2 regions of the Pseudochelatococcus sp. genome follow, and region 1 is predicted to be linked to the other one. Evidence: predicted binding sites of a transcription regulator. Region 1 holds the regulator's gene; the other holds the start of a gene.
The links. The regulator HrcA, encoded in region 1, represses chaperone genes, less so after heat shock. The targets are predictions, from matches to a motif close to GTTAGCACTCNCNNNNNGNGAGTGCTAAC.
Positions count from the first base shown of each region.

Region 2: groES (co-chaperone GroES) is a predicted target of HrcA. The motif match lies at 1,925-1,953, and genes of this name have one in related genera.

Region 1 covers NZ_JBMNUS010000001.1:764,143-768,351, forward strand. The annotation lists gene ACOYJQ_RS03340 (GNAT family N-acetyltransferase) at 316-1,191, shown strand; gene hrcA (heat-inducible transcriptional repressor HrcA) at 1,273-2,364, opposite strand; gene rph (ribonuclease PH) at 2,569-3,282, shown strand; gene rdgB (RdgB/HAM1 family non-canonical purine NTP pyrophosphatase) at 3,282-3,890, shown strand; gene recQ (DNA helicase RecQ) at 3,945-4,209, opposite strand, start outside.
Region 2 covers NZ_JBMNUS010000011.1:47,617-51,825, reverse strand. The annotation lists gene ACOYJQ_RS15440 (ATP phosphoribosyltransferase regulatory subunit) at 1-94, shown strand, start outside; gene hisG (ATP phosphoribosyltransferase) at 91-1,077, shown strand; gene ACOYJQ_RS15430 (META domain-containing protein) at 1,276-1,758, shown strand; gene groES (co-chaperone GroES) at 2,016-2,303, shown strand; gene groL (chaperonin GroEL) at 2,355-3,989, shown strand; gene ACOYJQ_RS15415 (methyl-accepting chemotaxis protein) at 4,120-4,209, opposite strand, start outside.

The sequences.
Region 1 (4,209 bases):
CCGGGCGCCCGTCACCTGCCTGTCGCGGACAACTCACCATTGTCATCGAATTGTCGAACGCCTATGCTCTTTTCGGGGGATGATCAGGCGTCTCGAATCCGGGTACCCGGCGGGGAGCGGGTTCGCGAGGTGCCGTGATCCGTCGTGAGGGGCGGGGTGAGGACATAGATGGGTGCCAGAAATCCGGCAGGTGCCAAAAGTTCGGCGGGCGCCAGGTTGTTCGGGGGGGATGCCGCGATCGCAGCGGCGCGAGGCGGGCGGGTTCCCGTTTTTCTGCAACCGAAGGTATGGGGAAATCCGAAATCCTGGCAGTGGATGCAGAACGGCCGTCTCGGCGGCGGTCTGAAATTCGGTCTGCCGCTCGATACCGGCGGGCTTGATCCCGTGCTCGGCCGCATCGGTTCGCTGGAAGTGCGGCTCGCGACCACGAAGCGCGAGGTGCGCCGGGCGCAGCGCCTGCGCTACCGCGTGTTCTACAACGAGATGTCGGCGGTGCCCAATGCGGCCTGCATGCTGGCGCAGCGCGACATGGACGAGTACGACGCCATTTGCGACCATTTGCTGGTGCTCGATCACGATGCGCCGCGCAAGCCCTTCCGGCCCAACAAGCCGAAGGTGGTCGGCACCTACCGGCTGCTGCGGCAGGAGGTGGCGGATCGCTTCTTCGGCTTCTACACGGCGAGCGAGTTCGACGTGCAGCCGGTGATCGACGCCAACCCGCAATTGCGCTTTCTGGAACTCGGCCGCTCCTGCGTGCTGAAGCCCTATCGCAACAAGCGCACCGTCGAGCTTCTGTGGCATGGCATCTGGACCTATGTGCTGCACCACCGCATCGACGTGATGTTCGGCTGCGCCAGCCTTGAGGGCACGGACCCGGCCAAGATGGCGCTGCCGCTGAGCTTCCTGCACCATTTCGCCCGCGCGCCGGAAGAATGGAACGTCAAGGCCCTGCCGGAGCGCTTCGTCAGCATGGACCTTCTGAACAAGGAAGGCATCGACGCGCGCGCCGCCCTGCACAGCCTGCCGCCGCTCATCAAGGGCTATCTGCGCCTCGGCGGCACCGTGGGCGAGGGCGCGGTGATCGACCGGCAGTTCGGCACCACCGACGTGCTGGTGATGCTGCCGGTGAAGGCCATCAATCCGCGTTACATCGGCCATTTCGGCGCGGACGCCGGCCGCCACGCGGCATAAGGCCCTGAGCCGGAAAGTGTACCCGCTTTTCGGCTCGAAGCGTCCCGGAGCGCTTTCCGAATGCGCTCAAAGTCGGACGGCCTACCGCTTGCGCTCCAGAATGCGCGACACGACGCGGGCGGTGTAGTCCACCATCGGCACGATGCGGGAATAGTTAAGCCGCGTCGGTCCGATGACGCCGACGACGCCGAGAATCGTCTGGCTCGAATCGTGGAAGGGCGCGGCGATCATCGAGGAGCCGGAGAGCGAGAACAGCTTGTTCTCCGAGCCGATGAAGATGCGCACGCCCTCGCCGTCTTCCGCCCGCGACAGCAGGTCGATGACGTCCTTCTGCGTTTCCAGATCGGTGAACAGCAGGCGGATGCGTTCGATATCCTCGGCGGCCTTGAGGTCGTCGAGCAGGTTGGCCTGCCCGCGCACGATGAGCTGGCGACCGTCCGACGGGCCGACGCTCACGGCGAGCCCGGCGTCGATCAGGCCGGTGACGAGTACGTCGAGTTCCCGCTCCATGATGGTGCGGCGTTGCTCCACCTGCGCGCGCAGTTCGCCGAGCGTGAGGCCGAGCAGTTGCGCGTTGAGGAAGTTGCCGGCCTCGACGAGCGCGCTGGACGGCAGGCCGGGCGGCAGGTCGAGCAGGCGGTTTTCCACCGTGCCGTCCTCGCCCACCAGCACGACGAGCGCGCGCGCGGCGTCGAGGCGCACGAACTCGATGTGTTTCAGCGGCGGATTCTGCTTGCCCGCGACGACGACCCCGGCGCCGCGCGTCAGGCCGGAGAGCATCATCGTGGCTTCCGACAGCAGGCTGTCGAGCGAGGCGCCGGTGGCCGCGGCCGCAACCTGCGCCTCGATGCGGCCGCTTTCCTCCGCGTCGAGATCGCCGATTTCCAGCATGGCGTCGACGAAGAAGCGCAATCCCCGCTCGGTCGGCATGCGCCCGGCGCTGACGTGGGGCGCGTAGAGCAGGCCGGCCTGTTCGAGGTCCGCCATCACGTTGCGCACCGAGGCCGGCGACAGCGACACTTGCAGCATGCGCGCGAGATTGCGCGATCCCACGGGTTCGCCGGTGGCCAGATAGCCTTCGACCACGCGGCGAAAAATCTCGCGCGACCGCTCGTCGAGGTCCGCGAAGAGGCGCGCGCTGTCCGTGGTCGGGACGGAGAGAAAGGAATTCATCGGAGGAAATCGAGTCCGTCTGGTCCTGCCCTGCTGCACCTGATTATCGCCAGCGGCGGGGTGTGTGCAAGGGGGAGCCGGCGAGAGGCATCGGCGAGGGGCGTCGGCAAGCGGATCGAATCGGGTTGCCGGCGGCGCGCAAGATGTTACAAGCCGCTCTGGATCATCGGTATCATTATCGGGGAAAATGAGTTGAGCACCTCCATCCGCCCCTCCGGGCGCGCTCCCGACGAGTTGCGCAAGGTCACGCTCGAACGCGCCGTGGCGCGCTATGCCGAAGGCTCGTGCCTTGTGAGGTTCGGCGATACGCATGTGCTGTGCACGGCCTCGCTGGAGGACCGGGCGCCGCCGTGGCTGCGCGGGCAGGGGCGCGGGTGGGTCACGGCGGAATACGCCATGCTGCCGCGCGCCACGCTGGAGCGTACCCGCCGCGAGGTGACATCCGGCAAGCCATCGGGCCGCACGCAGGAAATCCAGCGTCTCGTCGGGCGCAGCCTGCGCGCGGTGGTCAACCTCGCCGCCATCGGCGAGCGGCAGATCGTCGTCGATTGCGACGTGTTGCAGGCGGACGGCGGCACGCGCACGGCGGCCATCACCGGCGCATGGGTGGCGCTGCACGATTGCCTCGCCTGGATGCAGGCGCGCTCCATGCTTTCCGCCAAGGCGCTGAAGGATCACGTCGCGGCCGTCTCCTGCGGCATCTACAAGGGCCAGCCGGTGCTCGATCTCGATTACGCCGAGGATTCGAGCGCCGAGACGGACGCCAATTTCGTGCTCACCGGCGCCGGCGGCATCGTCGAGGTGCAGGGCACGGCGGAGGGCGCGCCGTTCAGCGAGGAGGAGTTGCTGAGGCTGCTGGCGCTCGCCAAGGCGGGCACGACGCATCTCGTCGCCTTGCAGAAACAGGCGGTGGCGTGATGGCGCGCAGGCTCGAGGGGCGGCTCGTCGTCGCCTCGCACAACCCCGGCAAGCTGCGCGAGATGCGCGAATTGCTCGCGCCGTTCAGCGTCGAGGCGGTATCGGCGGGCGAACTGAACCTGCCGGAGCCGGACGAGATCGGCACGACATTTGCCGAGAACGCGGCGCTGAAGGCCCGGGCGGCGGCCGTGGCCACGGGCCTGCCGGCCTTCGCCGACGATTCGGGCCTGTGCGTGGCGGCGCTGGACGGCGCGCCGGGCATCTTTTCGGCCCGCTGGGCCGGACCGGCCAAGGATTTTGCCGCCGCCATCGGCCGTATCGAGCGGGAACTCGCCCTGCGCGGCGCGCTCGATGACGCGCAACGGCGGGCGCATTTCGTCTCGGCGCTCGTGGTGGCGTGGCCCGATGGCCATGAGGAACTGTTCGAGGGCCGCGTGTTCGGCACACTCGTTTTTCCGGCGCGCGGCGACCGGGGCTTCGGCTACGACCCGATCTTCCGCCCCGATGGTCACGCGGCGACTTTCGGCGAAATGACGTCGGCGGAAAAGCACAGCCTGTCACATCGGGCGCAGGCGTTCGCGCTGCTGAAGCAGGCGCTGCTGGATTGACATCGATAAAGCGGCGGAATCCCGCCGCCGCTTTGAACGCGAACCGCTCGATGTTCAGGCCCCGCCTGTTTCCGCTCCCCGCAGGAACGCGGCCACGGCGTCCGCGAATGTCTGGCCGTAACGCGCCAGCTTGTGCTCGCCGACGCCCTGCACCATGCGCATGGCATAGAGGTCGACGGGCTTGAGGCGGGCCATGTCGATCAGCGTGCGGTCGGGAAAAACCATGTAGGCGGCGACATTCTCGGCCTTCGCCAGTTCGAGCCGCACGCCGCGCAGATGCTGAAAGAGCGCGTTTTCCGCCTCCGAAAGGTCGGAGGCG
Region 2 (4,209 bases), on a different contig from region 1:
ACCCGTGCCGGCGGTGGGCTTCGCCGTATGGATCGACCGGCTCGACCCGGACAACACGCTCGATTCCAGCAATGCCCCCGGAGACGCCGCATGAGCACGCCGCTGATCATCGCCGTTCCCTCCAAGGGCCGTTTGCAGGAGAACGCCTTCGCCTTCTTTTCCCGCGCCGGTCTCCAGCTCGTGCGGCCGGGCGGCGAGCGCGACTATCGCGGCGCGATCAAGGGCGTGCCGGATGTCGAGGTGGCGTTTCTGTCGGCGTCCGACATCGTCGGCCAGCTCGCCACGGGCGCGGCGCATTTCGGCATCACGGGCGAGGATCTGCTGCGCGAGCAGCTCGCGGATGCGGATGCGGCGGTGGAGTTCGTCTCGCCGCTCGGCTTCGGCTTCGCCGACGTGGTGGTCGCCGTGCCGAAGGCGTGGATCGACGTGCGCACCATGGCCGACCTCGACGACGTCGCCGCCGACATCCGCCAGCGGCACGGACGCCGGCTGCGGGTGGCGACGAAGTACATCAACCTGACGCGCCGCTTCTTCGCCTATCACGGCGTCGGCGACTACCGCATCGTCGAGAGCCTCGGCGCGACCGAAGGCGCGCCGGCGGCCGGCACGGCCGAGATCATCGTCGACATCACCACCACCGGCGCGACGCTCGCCGCCAATGCGCTGAAGATCGTCGACGACGGGGTGATCCTGCGCTCGCAGGCCAATCTGGTGGCCTCCGTCTGCGCGCCGTGGTCCGCCGCCGCGCGCCGCGCCGCCCGCACCATCCTCACCCGGATCGCGGCGGAGGAGGAGGCGCGCAACACGCGCGAACTCACCGCCGTGCTGCCCGACGGCGCGCTGTTGCCCGACGATCTCGAAACCCGTTTCAGTGCCACCCTGCCGCTGGGCCTTCCCGACGCGCAGGGGCGCGTGACGCTGCATTGCCCCGGCCCGCAGGTTTTCGCGCTGGCGGATGCGCTCGCCGGCGCGGGCGCCGATCCCGTCACGGTCCGTTCCGTCGACTGGGTGCTGCGCCGCTCCAACCCGTTGATCGAAAAGCTGCTCGCCCGCATCGGCACGGGCGCTTCGGCCTGAGTCGAGCCATCCGACCCGGCGCGGTGCAGACTTCGAGGTTGCCTGCCCCGCCGCCGACAGTTATGGTCGGCGGCGCGTAGTTCCTGTCATGACGGTCGGACGACCGCGAAGCGTTCGGAATAGATGAAGTCCATGAAGCCTGTCCGTCTTTCGTTCCCTACCCGACTCATGGCCCTTCGATTCTCGGCCCGTGAAGAAATGCGCGCCGGCGCCGTTCTCGCCGCCGTTGCCGCCGCGCTGCTCGGGGCGTCGTCGGCGCAGGCGCAGATCAACAACGATCCGGGCATGCTGCGCGGCAACGAGGCGGGCGGGAAAAGCTCGGCGGTTCCGCAGCAGAAGGAAAAACAGTTTCCGGTGGGGTCGTCCTGGGCCGCCATCAGCCTCAACGACAAAACCTATCCCATCGGCCCCAGCCGCCCCTACTTCACGCTCGACAGCCAGTTCCAGCTACGCGGTTTCGGCGGCTGCAACACCTTCTCCGCCACGGCCTATCCCCTGCGCAGCCAGGGCTTCGCGGTGAGCCCCTTCGCCATGACGCGCCGCAGTTGCGGCCCGCAGATCGACGCCGCCGAACGCGCCTTCATGCTGGCGCTGCGCATGGTCCAGAAATGGGATCTCGTGAAGGGCCAGCTCGTGCTGCAAGGAATGTCGGGCACCATCCGCGCCGACCGCTCCCTCTGAGACCGCGAGCCGGAAAACGTCCGCCTTCCCCGGAAGAATGTGACGTCAAAACAAACGGTTGAAGCGGAATTGCGCTTCATTTCGCGCCGAACGCCAAAAATCGCCTCTCTCCCCGTCGGCGCGGCCTTGACATGATCCGGGCGCGTTACTAACTTCCTCTCCAGTTGTTAGCACTCACGTCGAGAGAGTGCTAACGCGATCTCGATATCCATCAACCGCGTCATCTGCGCGCGCCTGATAAAGAGGAAGCGGATTCCATGACATTCCGTCCGTTGCATGATCGTGTTGTCCTTCGCCGCGTCGACAGCGAAGAGAAGACCAAGGGTGGCATCATCATCCCCGATACCGCCAAGGAAAAGCCGCAGGAAGGCATCGTCGTCGCCGTGGGTCTCGGCGCCCGTGACGAGGATGGCGAGCGCATCACGCCCGACGTCAAGGAAGGCGATCGCGTGCTGTTCGGCAAGTGGTCCGGCACCGAGGTGAAGATCGACGGTGAAGATCTTCTGATCGTGAAAGAGTCCGACATCCTCGGAATCATCGGCTGATTGCCCCATCCGCATTTTCATCAGACGATTTAAGGCAGGAGTTATAAAGCCATGGCTGCCAAGGACGTAAAGTTTTCCGCCGATGCGCGCGAGCGTCTGCTGCGCGGTGTCGACACGCTCGCCAATGCGGTGAAGGTGACGCTCGGCCCGAAGGGTCGCAACGTCGTCATCGAGAAGTCGTTCGGCGCGCCGCGCATCACCAAGGACGGCGTGACCGTCGCCAAGGAAATCGAGCTTGAGGACAAGTTCGAGAACCTCGGCGCCCAGCTCGTGCGCGAAGTCGCTTCCAAGACCAACGACCTCGCCGGCGACGGCACGACGACCGCGACCGTTCTCGCCCAGGCCATCGTGCGCGAAGGCTCGAAGGCGGTTGCCGCCGGCCTGAACCCGCAGGACCTGAAGCGCGGCATCGACCTCGCTGTCGAGGCGGCCGTCAAGGACATCAAGGCGCGCGCCAAGAAGCTCGCCAACTCGCAGGAAGTCGCGCAGGTCGGCACGATTTCGGCCAACAGCGAGGCCGAGATCGGCAAGCTGATCGCCGAGGCCGTCGAGCGCGTCGGCAACGAGGGCGTCATCACGGTTGAGGAAGCCAAGAGCTTCGAGACGGAACTCGACGTCGTCGAGGGTCTCCAGTTCGACCGCGGCTACCTGTCGCCCTACTTCATCACCAATGCCGAGAAGCTGATCGTCGATTTCGAGGACCCCTACATCCTCATCCACGAGAAGAAGCTCTCCACGCTCCAGCCGCTGCTGCCGGTGCTTGAAGCCATCGTGCAGACCGGCAAGCCGCTGCTCATCATCGCCGAGGACGTCGAGGGCGAGGCGCTCGCCACGCTCGTCGTCAACAAGCTGCGCGGCGGCCTGAAGGTCGCGGCCGTCAAGGCGCCGGGCTTCGGCGACCGCCGCAAGGCCATCCTCGAGGACATCGCCATCGTCACCGGCGGCCAGACGATCTCGGAAGATCTCGGCATCAAGCTCGAGAACGTGACGCTGGCCCAGCTCGGCCGCGCCAAGCGCGTGCGCATCGAGAAGGAAGCCACCACGATCATCGACGGCTACGGCGCGAAGGAAGACATCGACGCCCGCGTCGCCCAGATCAAGGCGCAGATCGAGGAGACCACCTCGGACTACGACCGTGAGAAGCTTCAGGAGCGTCTTGCCAAGCTCGCCGGCGGCGTCGCCGTGATCCGCGTCGGCGGCGGTTCGGAAGTCGAGGTGAAGGAGCGCAAGGACCGCGTCGACGACGCGCTGAACGCCACCCGCGCCGCGATCGAGGAAGGCATCGTCCCCGGCGGCGGCGTCGCGCTGCTGCGCGCCAAGGCTGCCGTCGAGGCGCTCAGCACCGACAACGCCGACATCAAGGCCGGCGTCGACATCGTGCTGAAGGCGCTTGAGGCGCCGATCCGCCAGATCGCCACCAATGCCGGTGTCGAGGGCGCGATCGTCGTCGGCAAGATCCTCGACACCGAATCGCAGACCTTCGGCTTCAACGCCCAGACGGAAGAGTTCGTCGACCTGATCGAGGCCGGCATCGTCGACCCGGCGAAGGTCGTGCGCACCGCCCTTCAGGACGCGGCCTCCGTGGCCGGCCTGATCGTCACCACCGAGGCGCTCGTGGCCGAGCTGCCGAAGGAGAAGCCCGCCCTTCCGGCCGGTGGCCCCGGCGGCTTCGGCGGCGACTTCTGATCCGCCCGATGAAATCCCGGATCATCCGGGATTTCACGGCACCCGACATGACGGCCGGCTTCAGGAATGGAGCCGGCCGTCAGGCTTTCAGACCCGCCTCAAAGCCTGCATGCGACCGGCCGCGCCGCCGTCACGCGCCTTTCGCGACGATATCGCGCACGACGCAGCCGAACCATCCGAGCCCCCGATAGGTTTCGTAGCCCGGCGTTCTCGCGTAGCC